3 regions of the Stutzerimonas sp. KH-1 genome follow, and region 3 is predicted to be linked to each of the others. Evidence: predicted binding sites of a transcription regulator. Region 3 holds the regulator's gene; each other region holds the start of a gene.
The links. Region 3 encodes FliA, which starts transcription of late flagellar genes. Its sites were predicted from a motif close to CTAAAGTTTNNNNNNNNNNNGCCGNTAA; they were not measured.
Positions count from the first base shown of each region.

Region 1: ACX1DW_RS13040 (methyl-accepting chemotaxis protein) is a predicted target of FliA. The motif match lies at 2,763-2,790, and genes of this name have one in related genera.
Region 2: ACX1DW_RS15385 (methyl-accepting chemotaxis protein) is a predicted target of FliA. The motif match lies at 2,239-2,266, and genes of this name have one in related genera.

Region 1 is NZ_CM137011.1:2,694,848-2,700,312, forward strand. Features, by position in the region: gene ACX1DW_RS13035 (type 1 glutamine amidotransferase domain-containing protein) at 1-679, opposite strand, end outside; gene ACX1DW_RS13040 (methyl-accepting chemotaxis protein) at 801-2,690, opposite strand; gene ACX1DW_RS13045 (sodium-dependent transporter) at 2,885-4,345, opposite strand; gene maiA (maleylacetoacetate isomerase) at 4,427-5,086, opposite strand; gene ACX1DW_RS13055 (fumarylacetoacetate hydrolase family protein) at 5,076-5,465, opposite strand, start outside.
Region 2 is NZ_CM137011.1:3,175,689-3,181,153, forward strand. Features, by position in the region: gene ACX1DW_RS15375 (urea transporter) at 1-887, shown strand, start outside; gene ACX1DW_RS15380 (dienelactone hydrolase family protein) at 903-1,784, opposite strand; gene ACX1DW_RS15385 (methyl-accepting chemotaxis protein) at 2,344-4,365, shown strand; gene ACX1DW_RS15390 (RecQ family ATP-dependent DNA helicase) at 4,362-5,465, opposite strand, start outside.
Region 3 is NZ_CM137011.1:674,613-687,687, forward strand. Features, by position in the region: gene flhB (flagellar biosynthesis protein FlhB) at 1-47, shown strand, start outside; gene sodC (superoxide dismutase family protein) at 87-608, opposite strand; gene flhA (flagellar biosynthesis protein FlhA) at 808-2,928, shown strand; gene flhF (flagellar biosynthesis protein FlhF) at 2,944-4,236, shown strand; gene fleN (flagellar synthesis regulator FleN) at 4,328-5,155, shown strand; gene fliA (RNA polymerase sigma factor FliA) at 5,173-5,898, shown strand; gene ACX1DW_RS03385 (chemotaxis response regulator CheY) at 5,973-6,347, shown strand; gene ACX1DW_RS03390 (protein phosphatase CheZ) at 6,371-7,165, shown strand; gene ACX1DW_RS03395 (chemotaxis protein CheA) at 7,177-9,405, shown strand; gene ACX1DW_RS03400 (protein-glutamate methylesterase/protein-glutamine glutaminase) at 9,459-10,565, shown strand; gene ACX1DW_RS03405 (flagellar motor protein) at 10,582-11,322, shown strand; gene motD (flagellar motor protein MotD) at 11,328-12,167, shown strand; gene ACX1DW_RS03415 (ParA family protein) at 12,252-13,040, shown strand.

The sequences.
Region 1 (5,465 bases), 2.0 Mb from region 3:
AACCTCGCAGCAGCTTGAGCAGCTCCTCTGCTGCCGCTTCCGATGACGCCGGATTCTGCCCCGTCACCAGCAGCCCGTCGACCTGCACATAGGGTGTCCAGTCGGCGCCCTTGCTGTACTGGCCGCCGCGCTCGCGCAGGCGGTCCTCGAGCAGGAACGGCACCACCTCGGTCAACTCCACCCCCGCCTCCTCGCCATTGGTGAAGCCGGTGACGCGCTTGCCCTTGACCAGATACTCGCCATCCTTGCCGCGCACCTCGGTTAACGCCGCAGGTGCGTGGCAGACCGCGCCTATCGGCTTGTCTGACTTGACGAAGGACTCGAGCAGGGCGATGGACGTCGGGTTGTTCACCAGGTCCCATAGCGGGCCATGGCCACCGGGGTAGAACACCGCATCGAAATCCTCGGCCGAGACCTGATCCAGACGATAGGTGTTGGCCAGCAGCGTCTGCGCCTCGCCATCCCCGTTGAAACGCTCGGTGGCCTCGGTCTGGGCGTCGGGTTCGTCGCTCTTCGGATCGAGCGGCGGCTCGCCACCCTCGGGCGAGGCGAGCACCACCTGCGCTCCGGCATCCATGAAGACGTAGTATGGCGCGGCGAATTCCTCCAGCCAGAAGCCGGTCTTTTTGCCGGTGTCACCCAGCTGGTCGTGGGACGTGAGCACGATGAGAATTTTCATGGAGCCTCCTTGTTGAAGCGCGACGTGAACAGGTGAGACTGCCGCCGCGGGCACATTGCTCCGCTGCCAAAACACATCCATGAAAAAGGGCGCCGAAGCGCCCTCTGAAACCACGTTTCGGTCAGATACGGAAGCTGTCCACCAGTTGCTTGAGCCGACGCGCCTGCTGGTCCAGGTCACCACAGGCGCGCAGGGTCGACTGCAGGTTCTCAACACCTTGCTGGTTCAGCGTGTTGATCTCGGTGATGTCCATGTTCAGCGACTCGATCACCGCGGTCTGCTCCTCGGTGGCGGTGGCCACCGACTGGTTCATGCCGTCGATCTCGCCGATGCGCTGGGTCACCTCGCCGAGGCGCTCGCCGGCGCGGTCGGCGATGGAGACGCTGGATTCGCTCTGCCGCTGGCTTTCGGTCATGGTCTGTACCGAGGCACCGGCGCCGACCTGCAGCTGCTCGATCATCTGCTGGATTTCCTGCGCCGAACTCTGGGTGCGATGCGCCAGGTTGCGCACCTCATCGGCGACCACGGCGAAACCGCGGCCTGCCTCGCCGGCCCGTGCGGCTTCGATGGCGGCGTTCAGCGCGAGCAGGTTGGTCTGCTCGGAAATGCCCTTGATCACCTCGAGAATCTGGCCAATGTCCACGGTCTTGGCGTTGAGCGCCTCGATCTGCGAACAGGAAGCACTGATCTTCGCCGACAGCTCGCGCATGGCGGCGATGTTCTGCTCCACCACCTGGCGACCGTCTTCGGCCTGATGCCGCGCGCCGCTGGCATGCTGCGAGGCATCCGCCGCGTTGCGGGCAATCTCCTGGGCGGCGGCGCCAAGTTCGTTGATCGCCGCCGCCACGCTATTGGTGCGGCTGGCCTGCTCGTCGGAGTTGGCCATCGATGCATTCGAAGCGCTGAGCACGCGTTGCGCCACTTCGTTGACCTGCAATGTGGCCGAGGACACCTCGCGGATCGATTCGTGAATACGCTCGACGAAGCGGTTGAAGGCGGTCGCCAGCTGACCGAACTCGTCCCTGGACTGCACGGCCAGGCGGCGGGTCAGGTCGCCCTCACCTTCGGCGATGTTGGCCATGGCGCGGCCCATGTCCCTGAGCGGACGCATCAGCACGCGCATCAGCATGCCCAGCAGCAGCAGGATAAAGGCCACTGCGGCAATGGTCGCAACCAGCGCGGTGGTGCGGAAGCTGGTCAGTGCGGCATAGGCCTTATCGCGATCCAGCGAAATGCCGACATACCACTGCACCGAGGGCAGGCCCTTGACCGGGCTGAAGCTGAGAATGCGGTTGGAGTCGTCAAGCCGTACCTCGACATAGCGGCTGTCGAGCGATGGCGTGTTCTGCGGGTAGATGTCGCGTAGCGACTTCATCACCCGCTGGCTGTCCGGATGCACCAGAACCTTGCCGTCACCGCTGACCAGGAAGGCATAGCCCATGCCGTTGAAGTCCAGCGCATTGATGATTTCCACCAGAGCCTTGAGCCCCAGATCGCCGCCGACGACACCAATGTTCCGGCCGCTCTGCTGCGCAGGGGTCGCGATGGAGATGACCAGCTCGCCGCTCGCCGCATCCACATAGGGCTCGGTCAGCGTCGAGCCGCCCGCGGCGATGGCGTCCTTGTACCAGGGACGCGCACGCGGATCGTAGTCGGCTGGCATCTCTTCGGCAGGACGCATGAGGAAGCTGCCATCCTGCCCACCGAGGTAGCTGAACATAAAGGTCGAGGCCAGCGCCTTTTGCTCGAGCAGCGTGGCCACGCGCGCTTCGGCACTGTCGCTGCCGATGCTCTGCGCAGCGCTTTCCACCAGCAGGATGCGGCCGGACAGCCAGTTCTGAATGTTGTGCGCGGTGACCTCGCCCATCTCGTCGAGGTAGCTCTCGAGGTTGGCGCGGATGGCATTGCGCTGCAGGTAGTCGTTGTAGAGCGTGAAAAGCGCGAAGGTCGCGATCACCACCAGGGAGGCGGCCAGCAGGATCTTGTGGCTGAATTTGAGGCTGTTGGTCATGGCAGCGAGTCCGGAACGGTTCGGGCAAGCGGGTATCCGTGTCCCCTGTGCCTCCCTGGCTGTCATCCTGAACTGTCGGCCTCGTCCAGCAGAACTTTACGGTCAGTTGACGACGATCAAGCGGGGGACCGTCTTTCCGACCAGCGGCTTGCGTGGCACCCCAACGGAGCACCACGCACGGCCTTGACGCGGCCTCAGCGCCCGGCCAGCGCCGGCATCACCCGCGGGCGCAACATCTCGCCCAGCACCGCCAGCGCACCGATCGCTCCGGCGATCCAGTACCAGCGCTGCAGCGGGTCGAAGCCCAGCCAGCCAAGGGCATGGAGGAAGACCATGAGGATCAGCACCGGGCAGACGTAGCGCACCATGAACAGCCACAGCGCGTAGCCCAGCGGCGGCAGGTTCAGCTCGTCGCGCATGATCTCGCTGCGCAGCGCGTAGCCGGCCAGCAGCACGATGAAGATTCCGCCCAGCGGCATCATCCAGCGCGAGGTCAGGTAATCCAGCCAGTCGAAGAAGTTCTTGCCCATCGGCGTCCAGCCCGACAGCAGGTTGAACGAGAGCATCGCCAGCAGGCTGATCACCAGCAGCACCACGCCGGAACCGATGGCCGCCTTCATCCGCGAAATGCCGTGCTTCTCGTTGAGGTAGGCGACGGTGGCCTCGATCATGGAGATCGCCGAGGTCAGCGCGGCGATCGATACCATGGCGAAGAACAGCACGCCGAAGGCCGTGCCGAACGGCATCTGCTGGAAGGCCAGCGGCAGGCTCATGAAGATCAGGCCAGGGCCGGCGGTCGGGTCCATGCCATTGGCGAAGATGATCGGGAAGATTGCAAGGCCCGCCAGCAGCGCCACGCAGGTATCGGCTATGGCGACCATGAAGGTGGTGCGGGCGATGGACTGGTCATCCGGAATGTAAGAGCCGTAGGTGAGGATCGCGCCGGACGCCAGGCTCAGGGTGAAGAAGGCGTGACCGAGCGCGGCCAGCAGCGCCTCGCCGGTGATCTTCGAGGTATCGAAGCTGAACAGGAAAGCGAAGCCCTGATCGAAGCCGCCGCTGGTCACCGCGTAACCCACGAGGATCAGCAGCAGCACGGCCAGGCCCGGCATCATCCAGCGCACCGCATTCTCGATGCCCTTCTGCACGCCCTTGGCGACGATCCACAGCGTCAGCAGCGCAACCAGCAGGCTCCAGCCACCGAGCTCCCACGGGTTGGCGTTGTGCGCCTCGAACACGCCGCCGAGCGCCTCGACGCTGGTCGCGGCCAACGAGCCGTCGAGCATCTTCACCGTGTAGGCGAAGGCCCAGCCGGCGACCACGACGTAGAAGCAGAGGATCAGGAAGCCGGCGGTCATGGCCATGCCGCCCACCGCCTTCCACAACGGATTGCCGTTGTTCTCGCGGACTACCCGGCCAATGGCGTCGATCGGGCTGCCACGGCCGCGGCGGCCGATGGCGATCTCGCACATCATCACCGGCACGCCGATGGCGAGGATGCACAGCAGGTACATCAATACGAAGGCACCACCACCGAATTCACCGGTGATGTAGGGGAATTTCCAGATGTTGCCCAGGCCCACGGCCGAGCCGGTTGCCGCGAGGATGAAGCCCCAGCGCGAGAGCCAGAGGTTCTTCGGTTTTTCACGAGTCATACGTCACCTGTTTGTTGTTATCTGTGACGGGATCGGGACCGTCGCGCAGGGCGCGGCGGCGTGCAAGGCGGATTCAGTCGTTCATTGAGCGTCGGGCTGCACCTCCGGCGCGGCCTGCTGGAAGGCCGGAAGCGTCTCGCAGCGTGCAACGATCTCGAGAATGCGTGGATACGCCGCGAGGTCACAGGCAAAACGGCGCGCATTGTATACCTGCGGAACCAGGCACGCCTCCAGATAACCTGGCCGATCGTTCAGGGAAAGCCTGCCATCGAAACATTCCAGGCCAGCTTCCACGGCGGCGAGCCCCTGATCGACCCAGTGCCGGTACCAGGCGTTCTTCGCCTCGTCGTCGATGCCCAGTTCGGCACTGAGGTACTGCAGCACACGCAGGTTGTTCAGCGGATGGATCTCGCAGGCGATGTGCATGGCCAGGGCGCGCACCCGGGCGCGCTCGACCGGGTCGGCCGGCAACAGGGCCGGCACCGGGAACACCTCGTCGAGGTACTCCAGGATCGCCAGCGACTGGCTGATGCGCGCACCACCGTTGGCTTCATCGACCAGCAACGGCACCAGCTGCTGCGGGTTGAGGGCGCGGTAATCGGCCGCACGCTGCTGGCCGCCATCCTTGACCAGATGCACCGGCACCTGCCGGTAGGCCAGGCCCTTCAGATTCAGCGCGATGCGCACCCGGTAGGCGGCACTGGAGCGCCAGTAGCCGTAGAGCGTCAGCTCAGTGCTCATAGCGCTCGACCTGCTGATCGATGGCGCCGAAGATGCTCTGCCCGGCGGCGTCGAACATCTCGATGCGCACCCGGTCGCCGAACTTGAGGAACGGCGTCTTCGCCTCGCCGTGCTCGATGACCTCGAGCATGCGCTTCTCGGCCAGGCAGGACGAGCCGGCACTGCGGTCGTAGTTCGACACGGTGCCCGAACCGATGATGGTCCCGGCGCCCAGCGGACGAGTGCGCGCGGCGTGGGCGACCAGGGTCGGGAAGTTGAAGGTCATGTCGGTGCCGGCATCCGGCTGGCCGAACAGCTCACCGTTGATATGCGAGACCAGAGGCCGATGCACCTTGCCGTCGCGCCAGGTTTCGCCCAGCTCGTCCGGCGTCACCGCCAC
Region 2 (5,465 bases), 2.3 Mb from region 3:
GCGGCTGGGCGCTACTGGCGCATCTGCAACAGGGCTCTATTCTGGTCAGCCCCGGCGCACGGGTGGAGGTCGGCGCATTCATCGCGCGCATCGGCAACTCCGGACGCTCACCGACACCTCACGTGCACCTGCAATGCCAGGCAGCGGCCGATCCGAGTGCACCGACGATCGCCTTTCGGCTGGCCAACTTCCTCACGGCGCCGGACATCACGCAGCCATTCCAGCACTGGCATGCGACTGCGATGCCCTCACAAGGCACGCTGCTCTCGCCGGCACCGGCCAACCACAACGTGCAGGCGCTGCTGGCCAGCGCAGCCCCGGGCATCGCAGTCTGGAGCATCGAAACGGAAGGACAGCTGCCAAAGGGAATCCTCGGGCGGCAGGGCGACACCGAGCGGATCAACGTGACTCTAGACGCCGCCGGCCAGCACCTGCTGCGTGGCGAGCGTGGGGGGCTGATGACCGTGCAACTGGCCCCCGACGCCTGGCGCATCAGCGAGGTACAGCAAGATTGCACGGCCTTGCTCTGGCTGACGGCGCTGGCGGCACCATCGATACCCTATGCAGCGGCGCCAGGAATGAAGTGGGACGACCTCGCCCCGCTGCTGGCGTCGCGCATGCGCAGCGGGCTGCCACGGTTTCTCGCGCCCTATCGCGCCAAGCCCTTCGTGCGGGTCCGCTGCCATTGCACCGCGGCACCGGACAATGAAGGGCATGGTCTGGCCGTTGTCAGCGAGCCGAGCGGTTCGCTGCCCTGGCTGCCAACCCGGCTGTCATGCCGCCTGGACCGTCTCTGCGGGCCGGTATTCCTGCAGGCGGATTTTCCTCATGGCCGGATCACCTACACGCTGATCTCGTTCGAGCCGGGCCTGCCATTCGATCGCTGAGCTCCCGCCAGCGCCTCAGTTGGCCAGCGCCACGTTTCGCCCGTTGCGCGCAGCACGTGCCAGTTGCTGCTCCTGTGTCAGGTTGCCAAGCAGAAACCGCAGCATCCGGTCCCGGCTGTCCAGCGTCGCGGCCGGGTCACCCCCGATCAGCTTGCCCTGGAAGCTCTGCGGTGGCAGGCGCAGGTCGAACGAATGCGCCGCATCGGGGTAGACCTTCACCTCCAGCGGTGCCCCCTCGCCACGCACGCCCTGGCATTCGCTAGCCGGCACCCAGTTGTCGCGACCACCCGCCAGGATCAGCAGGGGCGCACTCAGCGATACTCGTGAACGCCCCAGCTCACCGCACCAGGGGTAATAGGCCACGACGCCGCGGAAAGCGGCCTCGCCGTTGCCATAACGCTGCGGGGCGGATTCCTTGGCGGCACGAATCGCCACGGCGCCGCCATTGCTCTGCCCCATGAGAAAAATATTGTCCGCCGCGACGAAGTCCTGACCGGCCAGATAGCGCATCGCATCGAAGGCATCGCTGGTGCGATAGGACAGTGCCCGATACAGGGCCGGGTTGTTCGAACAGAGTTTGCCTCCGCCGTACTGTCGCGGCCCGAAGCTGTCCAGGTTGAGCACGACGAAGCCACTGTCGCGCAGAAACTCGGCATGCGTGCGCAACCCATCGCGCACGGCTGGCTGCCAACCGCCGCAGCCGTGCATCAACACGATGGCCGGGAAGGGGCCACTGCCTTCGGGGCGATACAGTTCGGCATTGAGCAGCAGCGAGCGTGCGGTATGCGGATCGGACGCCTGCAACTGCACGGTTCGGCTGCTGGCCTGGGAAGCGATGGGCAACAGGAAGAGAGCGGCGCACAAGGCAAGGCGCCGCAGGATGCGCTTGTCGTTCATAGTCGGAAAACCTGAAGATAAAGAATCAATAAGTTACAGAATATATTTAAGCAAACACTTTAAATATAAATAACAGCTATCACTAACCCACCCAAGAAAGAAAAGGGCAATTATAACCAGATCCGCTGAAACCTATTAGATAGAACCAACCTCGTTATTTCAGGAAGTCGGCAACAAATCGAATAACTTTAATTCTCTTAGTTATTGATCCGCTTATAACCAAACAGGCATTCGTGCATGTAACGACCAGCAGAATCACCTGCTACAGCAGCCCGTTCCGTTCGATCGTTGGTAATAACGAACAACAAAATCTGCACCCCCAGACATAACGAGATGGCCTTTCGACGAAGAAGCTGAGCGATATATTGGTACTTTCGTACAACAACTATCGAGGCATGGTCAGCGCTGGTGGCAGTCGCTACGTTCACGGCATCAGGCGAGACGCCGAACGGTGCTCAAGCGCTGACTCTGGCTGTCGATATCCAAGCTGAGAAGTTCAGCATCACGGCGCATTTCCAAGCTGCCCGATGCCAGCAGCCCCAACATGAGAGTAACGACCATGTCCCTGTTCTCCCGCTTCAAGGCCGGTGCCGGCTCTTCCTCTGGTGTCTGCAGCCTGCACGTCAGTGCCCGGCAGTTAGCCGAAGCGCTGGCCGGACTTCGCTTCGAGCCGACCTATGTAGCGGGATTCGTGTCGCCTCATGTGGACATCGACACGGTGGCCCGGCAACTGCGCCAGCGATTCCCGCATGCGGCGATGAGCCTGTGCAGCACCGCTGGCGAGCTTTCCAGCCAGAACCGCCAACTCTATTGCGCCACGAGCGGCCAGTGGGATGGCGTCGTCCTGCAACTGTTCGATGCGAGCGTCATTGCAGCGGCCGAGGTGGTGCATGTGCCGCTGGCCAGCGAAGACATCCGCAGCGGCGGCCAGCGCCTGCCGATGGCCGAACGTATCGCCCGCCTGACTGCCTCGATCAAGCGTTTGCAGGTGACGATGAAGATCGACTACCGCGACACCCTGGCCAACATCTTCTTCGACGGCCTGTCCGCCTCGGAGTCGTTCTTCATGGAGGCCCTGTACGAGTCCGGGCGCTTTCCCTGCCTGTTCGTCGGTGGCTCGGCGGGCGGCAAGCTGGATTTCCAGCGCACCCAACTCCACGACGGCCAGCGCAGCTACCAGAACCATGCGCTGATCGTCTTCCTCAAGTGCGCCCGCGACGTCCGCTTCGGCGTCTTCAAGAGCCAGAACTTCGAGCCCACGCCGCTCAGCCTGAGCGTACTCAGCGCCTCCCTGGAGGATCGCTACATCAGCCAGGTGGTCGACGCTCGCGGTAACATCCGCACGATGGTCCAGGCGCTCTGTGAGGCGCTCAAATGCGCGCCGCAGGAGTTGGAGCAACGGCTCTCGGACTACTCCTTCGCCATCCGCGTCGGCGAGGAAGTGTTTGTCCGCTCGATCTCGCAGATCGACTTCGTCAACGAGCGCGTGCATCTGTTCTGCGACGTAGCGCCCGGCGAAGAGCTGATCATGGTCAAGCGCACGCCGCTGGCCGAAACCACCCGCCGCGATTATCAGCAGTTCATGCGCAACAAACCCGGCAAGCCGATCGTGGGCATCCTCAACGACTGCATCCTGCGCCGGCTGAACAACGAACGAGCGCTCGGCAGCATGGACCCGGTGTTCGATGACGTGCCGGTGGCCGGTTATTCAACCTTCGGCGAGATCCTCGGCCTCAATCTCAACCAGACACTGACGGCGGTGTTCTTCTTCCGCACCAACGGCAAGGACGAGTTCCACGACGAGTACACCGACAACTTCATCGCCTACCACGGTGAATTCAAGGCGTTCTTCCTGCGCCGGCAGATCAAGAAACTCACCGGCCTGAGCCAGGTGGTGGTCAAGCAGATCGAGCAATTCAAGCGCCAGGACTACAGCAGCGCGGTGGACATTAACGGGCTCGACGAGCATATCCGGCCGGTGTTCCGCGGCCTCGCCGACCTCGGTCAGGTGCTCTCGCAGGCCGACGAGGAACGCCGCTCGATGTCCGAACAGCTGAGTCAGTGCGCCACTGAACTGCACGGGTCGATGGACGACCTGACCCTGAACATCAACCAGCAGGGCACCGTCATCGAACAGGCCGGCAGCTCGGTCAAGCAGATGGTTCACCAGGCCGACGAGGTGGTCAGCAGCGCCCGCGACCTGGCGCAGTCGAGCCAGCGCATCCAGTCGGTGGTGCAGACCATCCAGCAGATCGCCGGGCAGACCAACCTGCTGGCGCTCAATGCCGCGATCGAGGCGGCACGCGCAGGCGAGCAAGGCCGCGGTTTCGCGGTGGTGGCGGACGAGGTGCGCAAGCTGGCCGAGATCACCGGCAAGAATGCGGAGGAGATCGGCACCGACATCGATCGCCTGGCCAGCGAGATTCGCGCGGTGGCGCAGCATATCGAGACCCAGTCGGCCGGTGTCGGCTCGCTGACCGGACTGCTCGATGCGCTGGAAAATTCGAGCAACCTCACCGCCGGCACCTCACGCCAGACCAAGGGCGTCGCCGACCGGCTGATCGGCCTGACCGCGCGCTAACCAGCCAGGCGCGCGCGAACCTCGGCGTAGGGATAGGCCTCCAGCGAGGCGAAGCCGGGGAGCTGGCGCGCCTTGAGCTTGGCGAACACCGGTACGCTGATGCCGCAGAGAAAGCGCGTCAGGCACTCGGCGCTCGGCGCACCGCCCTTGAGCTGCGTGTAACGCTCACTGAACGCTGCGCAGCGGGCGGCCAGGTCGATCTGCTCCAGCGGCGCCAGTGCCGGCGGTTCCGGCAGCTTCGCGACCTGACCGTTGCAGACCGAGCAATGCCCACAGCGCTGTGGTGCCTGCCGATCACCGAAATAGGCGGCCAGCCGCTGGCTCAGGCATTCGGCGGATTCGAACAGCGCCAGCATGTTGTCGATGCGAGTGATCTCGCTGGCTTCGTGCTGCTTGAAATAGGCGTGCAGCTCGGCGCTCAGCGCCTCGGCTTCGAAGTGCGGATCGAGCAGCGCATAGACCTCGGTCATCTGCTTGCTCTCCAGCTCGATCCAGCCCTTTTCCTGGAAATACTCCAGCGCCTTGACCACCCGCGCCCGATCGGCGCCGTGCTGCCCATAAAGCGCTTCGAAATCCAGCGTGCACCAAGTCCGCGCCCGCGCCGAGGTGTGCACGATGGCTTCGACGAACTGTCGCCGCTCGCCTTCGAACTTCGTCACCAGCGCCTCGGGCTCGAGCAGGTACTTGAAGCGGTACTCGGCGAAGTAGGCAAAACGCGGTGCGATGATGCCGCGCAGCTCCAGCTGCACCAGCAGGGTTTTCAGCGGCAGCTGGCGGATGTTGCTCTGATCGGACAGCTGGTTGAGCATCAGCTCCCATTGCCCGCCGGCGCCAGCCTGCAGCAGCTCGTCGAGCACGCAGCGGATGCCCTCGCGTTCCGGCGTATCGCCGTAGACGAAGTTCTGTAGCACGCTGAGGCTGTCGCGATTGGCCAGCACCAGGCAATCGGACGGCCGCCCGTCGCGCCCGGCCCGGCCGATCTCCTGGCTGTAGTTCTCCACCGACTTGGGCAGGTCGTAGTGCACCACGTTGCGGATGTCCGCCTTGTCGATGCCCATGCCGAACGCGATGGTGGCGACGATGCAGTTCAGCTCGCCGGC
Region 3 (13,075 bases):
CGTTGAACAATCTGCCGATTCCGCCGGACTTGCGGCGCGACGAGTGATCCGGCCGGGTGACGGGTTGCGTCGCCCGGCCGCAGCGCTTATTCGATTACGCCGCAGGCGACACGTGCGCCGCCACCGCCCAGTGGCTGCGGATGGTCGGAATGGTTATCGCCACCCTGATGGACCATCAGCGCCAGGCCCTTGATGTCGCCCAGGCTCTTCAAGCGTGGTGCCAGTACCGGCTGGTTGGCCTTGCCTTCGCTGTCGACGTAGAGCGCGGGCAGGTCGCCCATATGCCCGTCGCCCCAGGGTTCGCCGTGCTTGCCGCTGTTCTTCGGGTCCCAGTGTCCGGTCGCAGCCGCCGCCGCGGTTGGCTTGCCATCGACTTCGGCCGGCTCGCAGCTGCCTTTGGCATGAATATGAAAGCCATGGATGCCGGGCTGCAGGTCGGCAAGCTCGGGACGGAACACCAGGCCGTACTCATTGCTTTCGATCTTCACGCTGCCCACGGATTCTCCGATGCCCTGGGCGGTGACGGCGTTGATCTCGACGTTCAGCGTTTCCGCCTGGGCGGCGAAGGCGGTGCAGCCGGCTAGGGCGGCGATGATCCACTGTTTCATCTGAAAGCTCCTTTTGCGCAGACGGCGACGGAGTGCCGCCGGTAGCAACTGTGACTGCCGACGCTGCGCGGCGTTCGCACCGCCCCGCGGTATAGAGCGCGCTGGTAGCCAATGCGGCAGAGAGTTGGACCCCTTCTTGCTATAGCCCCGGCAGGGCGCATTTCGCGTCAAGAATTCGTTCTGTATTTCCGGGGTTTCTGTGGATCGCACGCAACTCGTCAATATTCGCAACGGCCTGGCAGGCGCGGGGCGCGGCAATCTCGGCGTACCGCTGCTGTTGCTCGTGATGATGGGCATGATGATGCTGTCGGTGCCGCCGCTCCTCCTGGATCTGCTGTTCACCTTCAACATCGCGCTGTCGATTGTCGTCCTGCTGGTCAGCGTCTATGCGCTGCGGCCGCTGGACTTCGCCGTTTTCCCGACCATCCTGCTGGTCGCGACCCTGATGCGTCTGGCACTTAACGTTGCCTCGACCCGGGTGGTGCTGATCAACGGCCATGAAGGCGGCTCGGCCGCAGGCCATGTGATCGAGGCCTTCGGCAACGTAGTGATCGGCGGCAATTACGTCGTGGGTATCGTCGTCTTCGCGATTCTGATGATCATCAACTTCGTCGTGGTCACCAAGGGCGCCGGGCGCATCTCGGAAGTCAGCGCACGCTTCACCCTCGACGCTATGCCCGGCAAGCAGATGGCGATCGACGCCGACCTCAACGCCGGCCTGATCGACCAGGAAGAAGCCAAGAAGCGCCGCAGCGAGGTTTCCTCGGAGGCCGACTTCTACGGTTCTATGGACGGTGCTTCGAAATTCGTGCGCGGTGATGCCATTGCCGGCCTGCTGATTCTCTTCATCAACCTGATCGGCGGCGTTGGCATAGGCATGGCGCAGCACGGCATGAGCTTCAGTGAGGCAGGCCAGGTCTATGCGTTGCTGACCATTGGTGACGGTCTGGTTGCACAGATTCCTTCCCTTCTGCTGTCCACCGCAGCAGCCATCATGGTGACCCGCGTCACCAGTTCGGAGGATATGGGGCAGCAGGTGCAGCGGCAGATGTTCGCCTCGCCCAAGGCGCTGGCGGTGTCGGCAGCGATCATGATTGCCATGGGGCTGGTTCCGGGCATGCCGCATATGTCCTTCCTCGGCCTTGGTGCCGCGGCTGCAGCGGGTGCCTACTGGATCTGGCACCGCCAGAAGCAGTCCGTCAAGAAGACCGAGCAGGAGGTGCAGAAGCAGCAGGAGATGCTGCCCGCGCAACGAGCCGCCGAAACCAAGGAGCTGGGCTGGGACGACGTGACTCCGGTCGATATGGTCGGCCTGGAGGTCGGTTATCGTCTGATCCCGCTGGTCGATCGTAATCAGGGGGGGCAGCTGCTGGCGCGAATCAAGGGTGTGCGCAAGAAGCTCTCGCAGGACCTGGGTTTTCTCATGCCTTCGGTCCATATCCGCGACAACCTCGACCTGTTGCCCAACGCCTATCGCTTGACGCTGATGGGCGTGAGCCTGGCCGAGGCGGAGGTCTATCCGGATCGCGAGCTGGCGATCAATCCGGGCCAGGTGTTCGGCCCACTCAACGGCATTGCCGCCAAGGATCCGGCATTCGGGCTGGAGGCGGTATGGATCGAGACCAGCCAGCGCGATCAGGCACAGTCGCTGGGTTATACGGTGGTGGATGCCAGCACTGTCGTCGCCACGCACCTCAACCAGGTGTTGTACAAGCATGCGCACGAGCTGCTGGGGCACGAGGAAGTGCAGCAGCTACTGCAGCTGCTGGCCAAGAGCTCGCCCAAGCTCGCCGAGGAGCTGGTGCCTGGCATGGTATCGCTCTCCACGCTGCTCAAGGTCTTGCAGGCGCTGTTGCAGGAGCAGGTTCCCGTGCGCGACATCCGCACCATCGCCGAGGCTATCGCCAATGTGGCCGCCAAGAGTCAAGATCCCGCCGCGATGGTGGCTGCGGTGCGCGTTGCGCTATCCCGCGCAATCGTGCAAAACGTTGTGGGACTAGAGCCGGAGCTGCCTGTGATCACCCTCGAGCCTCGATTGGAACAGATCTTGCTCAATAGCCTGCAGAAGGCTGGGCAGGGCTCCGATGACGGCATCCTGCTGGAGCCGGGAATGGCCGAAAAGTTGCAACGGTCTCTGGTAGAAGCGGCACAGCGTCAAGAAATGCTCGGCAAACCGGCGGTTCTGCTGGTCGCCGGCCCGGTCAGGGCGATGCTGTCGCGGTTCGCAAGGCTGGCAGTGCCGAACATCCATGTTCTGGCCTATCAGGAAATACCGGACAACAAGCAGGTCACCATCGTCTCGACGGTGGGTCAGAATTAACCGAGGGTACAGGCCATGCAGGTCAAACGTTTCTTCGCCGCCGATATGCGCATCGCCATGAAGATGGTGCGTGACGAGCTGGGCGCCGATGCCGTGATCATCGGCAATCGCCGGGTGGCCGGTGGCGTCGAGCTGACGGCCGTACTCGACTACCCGATGCAGTCCGCGCCGGCAGCGACCAAGCCCAATCCTGCGCTGGAAGCTGAGCTGCGCAAGACGCAATCGCGCCTGGCCAGTGCCCATGCCGAACTGAGCGCCACGCCGCGGGCGAAGATGCAGGATCGTCAACTGCTTGACGAGAAGCCGGCCGCCGTGGCGCCGAGCGCTCAGCCCGAGCCGGCTGCCGCGCCATCTGCTGCCGTCGATCCGCGCGCGATCGAGGCGATGTACTCGGAGCTGCACGGTCTGCGTGAGCTGATCGAGGTGCAGCTCGGCTCGATCGCCTGGGGGCAGGAGCAGAGCCGCCGTCCACAGCAGGCCAGCCTCTGGCGCCGGCTCCAGCGCCTCGGCCTGCCGGCCGAACTGTCGCGCAGCCTGCTGGAAAAGGTCGCGACCATCAACGATCCGCGTCAGGCCTGGCGCATGGTGCTGGCCTATATGGCGCAGGCGATCAAGGTCAGCAAGCAGGAGCCGCTGGAAGAGGGTGGAGTGATTGCGCTGGTCGGCCCGGCCGGTGTTGGCAAGACCACCACCCTGGCCAAGCTCGCGGCCCGTTACGTACTCAAGTACGGCGCACAGAACATCGCCGTGGCGAGCATGGACAACTACCGGATCGGCGCGCAGGAGCAGCTCAAGACGCTTGGGCGTATCCTCGACGTACCGGTGCTGCAGATCGACCCGAGCCAGCCATTGAGCAAGACGCTCGCGCCGCTGGCCCGCAAGCGGGTGATCCTGATCGACACCGCCGGCCTGCCGGCCAGCGATCCGACCTTGCGCAAGCAGCTCGAAGCTCTGTCGGATCGCGGTGTGAAATCCAAGAACTATCTGGTGTTGGCGGCGACCAGCCAGAGTCAGGTACTCAAGGCGGCATGGCACAACTATCGTCGCTGCGGCCTGGCGGGTTGTATCCTGACCAAGCTGGACGAGGCAGGCAGCCTCGGCGATGTGCTCGGCCTCACGATCAGCCAGCATTTGCCGATAGCCTACCTCGCCGATGGCCCGCGGATTCCGGATGACCTGCATCTGCCCCGTAGCCACCAGCTGGTCAGCCGTGCGGTAAGCCTGCAATCAGGCGAGGAGCCGAGCGAAGAGGCCATGGCCGACATGTTCGCCGGGTTGTACAACGGCTCGTCACGGCGGGCCGGATGATCAAGCGAGTGCGGTACCAGAATGAACCAGATGCGTGCCATGCGGGCGCATCGCCGGCCGTATGGCCCCAGCAAGATATAGGCGTGTGAACATGGGTATGCATCCCGTACAGGTGATTGCGGTGACCGGCGGCAAGGGTGGCGTCGGCAAGACCAACGTGTCGGTCAATCTGGCGCTGGCGCTGGCCGATCTCGGCCGGCGTGTGGTGTTGCTCGACGCCGATCTGGGTCTGGCCAACGTCGACGTCCTGCTTGGCCTGACCAGCAAGCGAACCCTGGCCGATGTGATCGCCGGTGAGTGCGATCTGCGCGATGTGCTGATTCAGGGCCCCGGCGGCATCCGTATCGTGCCCGCGGCATCCGGGACGCAGAGCATGGTGCAGCTGTCGTCCCTGCAGCATGCCGGTCTGATCCAGGCATTCAGTGAACTGGGCGATGAACTGGACGTGCTGATCATCGATACCGCGGCCGGTATTGGTGATTCGGTGGTCAGCTTCGTGCGTGCCGCGCAGGAAGTGCTGCTGGTCGTGACAGATGAACCCACGTCCATCACCGATGCCTATGCTCTGATCAAGTTGCTCAACCGTGACTACGGCATCAGTCGTTTCCGGGTGTTGGCCAACATGGCGCATGCGCCCCAGGAAGGTCGCAACCTGTTCGCCAAACTGACCAAGGTCACCGAGCGTTTTCTCGATGTGGCGCTGCAGTATGTCGGCGCCGTGCCCTACGACGAGGCCGTACGCAAAGCGGTACAAAAGCAGCGTGCCGTCTATGAAGCCTATCCGCGCTCCAAATGCGCGCTGGCCTTCAAGGCCATTGCGCAGAAGATCGATACCTGGCCGTTGCCCGCTACCCCGCGCGGCCATCTCGAGTTCTTCGTCGAGCGCCTCATCAGTCCCGCTTCAGAAAGCCACGAATGACAGGTGCCGGATCCGCTATGTATTACAGCAAGGCTCAGGCAAAGGATGCTCAATATCGCCTGATCGATCAGTACGCGCCGTTGGTCAAGCGTATCGCTTACCACCTTCTGGCGCGTCTGCCTGCGAGCGTGCAGGTGGACGACCTGATCCAGGCTGGAATGATCGGACTGCTGGAAGCAGCGAAGAAATACGACGCCGGCAAGGGCGCCAGTTTCGAAACCTACGCCGGCATCCGCATCCGCGGCACCATGCTCGACGAGGTGCGCAAGGGCGACTGGGCGCCACGCTCGGTGCATCGCAACTCGCGCATGGTCAGCGAGGCGATCCGCGCCATTGAAGCGAAAACCGGTCGTGACGCTAAAGATCATGAAGTTGCGGCCGAACTTAAGCTTAGTCTCGATGAGTATTACAGCATCCTCGGCGATACCCTCGGCAGCCGACTGTTCAGCTTCGACGACCTGCTGCAGGAAGGCGAGCATGGCGAGCTGCAGGAGGATGCCGGCAGCACGCACCCCGAGCCTTTCCGCGATCTGGAGGACGAACGTTTCCAGTTGGCGCTGGCAGAAGCCATCGCCAACCTGCCGGAGCGCGAGAAGCTGGTGCTGTCGTTGTATTACGACGAAGAGCTGAACTTGAAGGAAATCGGTCAGGTGCTGGGAGTCAGCGAGTCGCGTGTGAGCCAGTTGCATAGCCAGTGTGCGGCGCGCCTGCGTGCGCGCCTCGGTGAATGGCGCGCCAATTGACGATTGTTTGCGGTATGACGTGCTCGGTTTGCTGAGGCATTTTGGGACTTACGGAGGTCGACTTGGACAAGAACATGAAAATCCTCATCGTCGATGACTTCTCGACGATGAGACGAATCATCAAGAACCTCTTGCGTGACCTGGGGTTCACCAACACCGCCGAAGCGGACGATGGCACCACCGCGCTGCCGATGCTCAAGAGCGGCAGCTTCGACTTTCTCGTCACCGACTGGAACATGCCGGGCATGAGCGGTATCGATCTGCTGCGCACCGTGCGTGCCGACGAGCGCCTCAAGCACCTTCCGGTGCTGATGGTCACTGCCGAAGCCAAGCGCGACCAGATCATCGAGGCGGCACAGGCCGGCGTAAACGGCTATGTGGTCAAGCCTTTCACTGCCCAGGTGCTCAAGGAGAAGATCGAGAAGATCTTCGAGCGCGTCAACGGCTGAAGCAGCAACGCCGCGAGGGCACTATGACGCAAGCAGATCAGAGCCTGGCAGAGTTCGAAGCGACTCTGAAGGCCAACGCCCCAAAGTTGATTGAAAGCCTGCAGCAGGGCCGCTTCGATGAAGCGACGCAGATGTTCAATGAACTCAGCCAGGCGCGTAATCACAGCCTCTATCAGGAAGTCGGCAAGCTCACCCGCGAGCTGCACAACGCCATCGTCAAACTCGAGATGGATACCTGTGCCACCGGCGGCGATCCGTCACCGATCACCGACGCGACCGATCGCCTGTCCTATGTGGTGGAGATGACCGAGAAGGCCGCCAACCGCACCATGGATCTGGTGGAGGAATCGGCGCCGCTGGTCAACTACGTTAGCTACGAGGCCCAGAGCCTGACGGCTGACTGGCAGCGATTCATGCGCCGCGAAATGGATGCTGAACAGTTCCGTGGGCTGGTCAAGCGCATCGACCAGTACCTCAAGCGCAGCATGAACGATGGCAGCCAGCTTTCGCAGAACCTCAGCGAAATCATGCTGGCCCAAGATTTCCAGGACCTGACCGGCCAGGTCATCAAGCGTGTCACCCGACTGATCACCGAGCTTGAAAGCAATCTGCTCAATCTCGTCCTGATGGCGGGGCAGGTCGACCGCGTGGCTGGCATCCAGCACGACCGCGATGCCATGCGCGCCGAGCAAGAGAAGAAAAAACAAGAAAAATCGCCTTCCAATGGTGAAGGTCCGCAGATGCATGCCGATATGCGTGAAGACGTCGTTTCCGGCCAGGACGATGTCGATGATCTGCTTTCAAGCCTGGGCTTTTAGGGGAAGTGAATATGAGCTTCGACGCCGATGAAGAAATTCTCCAGGACTTCCTGGTAGAGGCCGGCGAGATTCTCGAATTATTGTCCGAGCAACTCGTGGAGCTGGAAAGCAGCCCCGATGACATGGCGTTGCTCAATGCGATTTTTCGCGGGTTCCATACGGTCAAGGGCGGTGCGGGCTTTCTCCAGCTTCATGAGTTGGTGGAATGCTGCCACATTGCCGAAAACGTCTTCGACATCCTGCGCAAGGGTGAGCGTCGAGTCGATTCCGAACTGATGGACGTCGTTCTGCAGGCGCTCGACGCCGTGAACGCGATGTTCAGCCAGGTCCGTGAACGCGTCGAACCTACTCCTGCCTCGCCGGAACTGCTGGCCGCATTGGCCCGTCTGGCCGAGCCTGCATCCGACGACGAAGCACCTGCCGCCGCAGCGCCCCAGGCGATCGCCGAGCCTGTGAGCGAAGGCGCCGACAGCGATTTCGAGCAGCTACTGGACGCGATCGAACCGCCCGTTGTCGAGCCGCTGGCATCCGCCGATACAGGCACCGTGGCTGACGAAATCACCGATGATGAGTTCGAGTCATTGCTCGATCAGCTGCATGGCAAGGGCAAGTTCGAGCCGGGAACCACCGCAGCGACCACGCCGGCGGCTGCCGCAACAGCCAGTAGTGGGGCAGGCGCAAGCGACGAGATCACCGATGACGAGTTCGAAGCACTGCTCGATCAGCTGCACGGCAAGGGCAAGTTCGAGCCGGCAACCACCGCAGCGACCACGCCGGCGGCTGCCGAGCCTGCAACGGCCAGTAGTGGGGCAGGCGCAAGCGACGAGATCACCGATGACGAGTTCGAAGCGTTGCTCGATCAGCTGCATGGCAAAGGCAAGTTCGAACCCCCAGTCGTCAGCGCCAGCCCGGCCGGTGTCAGCGAATCCGCCGCTGCTGCATCGGTAGAAAAGGCGCCGACCAAACCGACTCCCGCGAAGGCTGAGCCGGCTCGTCCGGCTGCTGCCAAACCAGCGGCTGCCGCAGCGAGCAAGCCCGCCGCGCCAGCCGCGGCCGAGAAGGCTCCGGCTGAGGCCGAGACCACGGTGCGCGTCGATACCGCGCGGCTGGACGAGATCATGAACATGGTCGGCGAGCTGGTGCTGGTGCGTAACCGTCTGGTGCGCCTGGGCTCCAATAGCGGCGACGAGGCAATGGCCAAGGCCGTTTCCAACCTCGATGTGGTCACCGCCGACCTGCAGAGCGCGGTGATGAAGACCCGCATGCAGCCGATCAAGAAGGTGTTCGGCCGTTTCCCGCGGCTTGTACGCGATCTGGCGCGCAGCCTGAAGAAAGAGATCAACCTGGAACTGGTGGGCGAAGAAACCGACCTCGACAAGAACCTCGTCGAAGCCCTGGCCGACCCGCTGGTGCACCTGGTGCGCAATGCCGTCGACCATGGCATCGAGATGCCCGAGGAGCGCGAGGCGGCCGGCAAACCGCGTACCGGCCGTGTGGTGCTGTCGGCCGAGCAGGAAGGCGACCACATCCTGCTGATCATCAGCGATGACGGCAAGGGCATGGACGCCAACGTCCTGCGCGCCAAGGCCGTCGAGAAAGGCATGCTGGAGAAGGATGCCGCCGATCGCCTGAGCGATCTGGAGTGCTACAACCTGATCTTCGCGCCGGGCTTCTCGACCAAGACCGAGATTTCCGACGTGTCCGGTCGTGGCGTCGGCATGGATGTGGTCAAGACCAAGATTTCCCAGCTCAACGGTACGGTGAACGTGTTCTCCACCAAGGGACAGGGCTCGAAGGTGGTGATCAAGGTGCCGCTGACTCTGGCGATCATGCCGACCCTGATGGTCATGCTCGGCAGCCAGGCTTTCGCCTTCCCGCTGGTCAACGTCAACGAAATCTTCCACCTGGACCTGTCGCGGACCAATGTCGTCGATGGCCAGGAAGTGGTGATCGTGCGCGACAAGGCGCTGCCGCTGTTCTACCTCAAGCGTTGGCTGGTTCACGATGCTGCTCAGGAAGAGCAGCGCGAAGGTCATGTGGTGATTCTCAGCGTCGGCAACCAGAGCATCGGCTTCGTCGTCGATCAACTGGTTGGGCAGGAGGAGGTGGTCATCAAGCCGCTGGGCAAGATGCTGCAGGGTACGCCCGGCATGTCCGGCGCGACCATCACCGGTGATGGTCGCATCGCTCTGATTCTCGACGTTCCCAGCATGCTCAAGCGCTACGCACGCAGGATTTGATTCGGTCAGGCAGCGCCGTTCCGGGAGGGGCGCGCTGCCGCTAGGAGTGATGTATGGCAGTCAAGGTCCTGGTCGTCGACGATTCCGGTTTCTTTCGCCGGCGTGTCTCGGAAATCCTTTCCTCTGATCCCAATATTCAAGTCGTCGGCACCGCTACCAACGGGCGCGAGGCGATCGACCAGGTGCTGGCGCTGAAACCGGACGTCATCACCATGGATTACGAGATGCCGATGATGGACGGCATCACTGCGGTGCGGCAGATCATGCAGCGCTGTCCGACGCCGGTGTTGATGTTCTCCTCGCTGACGCACGAAGGTGCGCGGGTCACTCTCGATGCGCTCGACGCCGGTGCCGTCGACTACCTGCCGAAGAATTTCGAGGACATCTCGCGCAACCCGGACAAGGTCAAGCAGCTGCTGTGCGAGAAGGTGCACACCGTTTCGCGCAGCAACCGACGCTACAGCACTTTCTGCAGTTCCAGCGTCAGCGCCCCGGCACCCTCTGTCCGCGGAACACCCGCCGCATTGGCCACTGCCCGTAGCACCGGTGCTGGCGCGACCCCGGCAGCACCCGCGCGTGCGCCGGCGCCCAAGCGCAAGGCCTACAAGCTGGTGGCCATCGGTACCTCGACCGGCGGCCCGGTGGCGCTGCAGCGGGTGCTGACTCAACTGCCTGCCAATTTCCCGGCACCCATCGTGCTTATTCAGCACATGCCTGCGGCGTTCACCAAGGCATTCGCCGACCGCCTGGACAAGCTCTGCCGCATTCGCGTCAAGGAGGCGGAGGATGGTGATGTGCTGCGACCCGGCCTGGCGCTGCTCGCGCCCGGCGGCAAGCAGATGATGATCGACGGGCGCGGCGCGGTGCGCATTCTGCCCGGCGACGATCGCCTCAACTACAAGCCCTGTGTCGATGTCACCTTCGGTTCGGCGGCCAAGTCGTTTCACGACAAGGTGCTTGCAGTGGTGCTCACCGGTATGGGTGCCGATGGCCGCGAGGGCGCGCGGCTGCTCAAGCAGAGCGGCAGTCAGGTATGGGCTCAGGACGAGGCCAGTTGCGTGATCTACGGAATGCCGATGGCGGTGGTCAAAGCCAATCTCAGTGACGCTGTTTATGGGTTGGACGACATCGGGCGCAATCTGGCCGAGGCCTGCATCTGATGAAGGCTGGCCGCTGATGGATGTTCTCAGCCTCATCGGGTTGCTGCTGGCGTTCGTCGCCATCGTCGGCGGCAACTTTCTCGAGGGTGGCCACATATCGGCGCTGCTCAACGGACCTGCCGCGTTGATCGTGCTGGGCGGCACGCTCGGTGCGGTACTGCTGCAAACACCCATCGCGGTGTTCATGCGTGCCATGAGCATCGGTCGCTGGATCTTCTTTCCGCCGCGCATCGATCTGGCTCGCGGTATCGCCATGGTCACCGCCTGGAGCAATACGGCACGCAAGGAAGGCCTGCTCGGCCTCGAGCCGGTTGCCGAGACTGAACCCGATCCCTACGCACGCAAGGGGCTGCAGCTGCTGGTCGATGGCGCCGAGCCGGAAGTCATCCGCAGCATTCTCGAAGTTGACCTCTACACCCAGGAAGGCCGCGATCTTCGGGCCGCCAAGGTCTACGAGAGCATGGGTGGCTACTCTCCGACCATTGGCATCATCGGTGCGGTGATGGGGCTGATCCACGTAATGGGCAATCTGGCCGATCCTAGCCAGCTCGGCAGCGGCATCGCCGTGGCCTTCGTCGCGACGATCTATGGGGTCGCCTTCGCCAACCTGCTGGTCCTGCCAGTGGGCAACAAGCTGAAGAGTGTCGTTCAGCGCCAGACGGCCTATCGCGAGATGCTGCTCGAAGGTGTGCTATCCATCGCCGAAGGCGAAAATCCACGCTCCATCGAGATGAAGCTGCAAGGCTTCATGGACTGATCGCCATGGCCAGACGCAGAGCGCCGGAAGAGCACGAGAATCACGAGCGTTGGCTGGTTTCGTACGCCGATTTCATCACGCTGCTGTTCGCCTTCTTCGTGGTGATGTACTCGATTTCCTCGATTAACGAGGGCAAGTACAAGATTCTCTCCGACTCGCTGGTCGGCGTGTTCAACCAGGTCGATCGGGCCGTGAAACCAATCCCGATTGGTGACGAGCGGCCGCGGACCACCGAGTCGGATGTTTCGCAGGTGCAGGACCTTTCCGGCCCGTCTTCGACATCCGGAGCGCCGACGTTCGATCCGCTGGAGCGTATCGCGCAAAGCATGCGCGAGACCTTCGGTGAACTGATTGCCAACGAGCAGCTGACCATTCGCGGCAATGAGCTGTGGATCGAGATCGAGCTCAACTCCAGTCTGCTGTTTCCCAGCGGTGACGCGTTGCCCAATGATCAGGCGTTCCAGTTGATCGACAAGGTCGCGGCCATCCTGGCGCCTTACGACAATCCCATCCATGTCGAAGGCTTTACCGACAATCTGCCCATCAGCACGAGCCAGTTCCCGACCAACTGGGAGCTGTCCGCAGCGCGAGCCGGCAGCGTCGTACGCATGCTCGCCGCGCAAGGAGTCGCCCCGTCCCGGCTTGCGGCCGTAGGCTACGGCGAGTTTCAGCCGGTGGCTGACAATTCGACGGCCGAGGGGCGCGCGCGTAACCGACGGGTGATCCTCGTGGTATCGCGCAATCTGGATGTGCGCCGCAGCGTTTCCGGCGTCGGTAGCGGAAACGCCAGGCCCGAGGCACTGCGTCGGGCTGGCACACAATCTGCACCTGCAGCAGCCATGTGAGCGCCTGAGGGTGCAATCGTCAAAACACCGTCGCCCCGCCGTTTCAGGTGGGAACTGCCGGTCAGCTTCGCCGGGTGGGGAACCATGAGAGTCTGGGCTGTTGCCAATCAAAAGGGTGGGGTGGGCAAAACCACCACGTCGATCGCGCTGGCGGGCTTGCTGGCCGACTCCGGTAAGCGTGTCGTGGTGCTGGACCTGGATCCGCACGGGTCGATGACCAGCTATTTTGGTCACGATCCGGACAACCTGGAGCACAGCGTCTTCGACCTGTTCCAGCACCAGGGTACCGTGCCAGAAGGTCTGCCCTGGCAGCTTCTACTCTCCACCAGTCATGAGCGAATCTCGTTGATGCCGTCGAGCACGGTGCTCGCGACGCTGGAGCGTCAGTCGCCAGGGCAGAACGGTCTGGGTCTGGTGATCGCCAAGAGTCTGTCGCAGCTCTGGCAGGACTTCGATTATGCGGTCATCGACAGCCCGCCGCTGCTCGGCGTGCTGATGGTCAATGCGCTTGCTGCCAGCCAGCAACTGGTGATCCCGGTACAAACCGAGTTCCTCGCGATGAAGGGCCTCGAGCGCATGGTCAGCACGCTGTCGATGATCAACCGCTCGCGCAAGCAGGCGCTGCCGTACACCATCGTGCCGACGCTGTTCGACCGTCGTACCCAGGCCTCGATGAACACGCTCAAGGTCTTGCGTGCCGGCTACGCCGACCATCTCTGGCCGGCTTTCATTCCAATCGATACGCGGCTGCGCGACGCCAGTCGTGCCGGTCTGACACCTTCGCAGTTCGATCCCGCCAGCCGCGCCGTTCTTGCCTATCGTGCCTTGCTGAAGCACCTGCTGGCGCTGCAACCGTCGCCGCAGGTGGCTTGACAAAAGGGACAACCGCTCGGCGCTTGGCGCCTCAA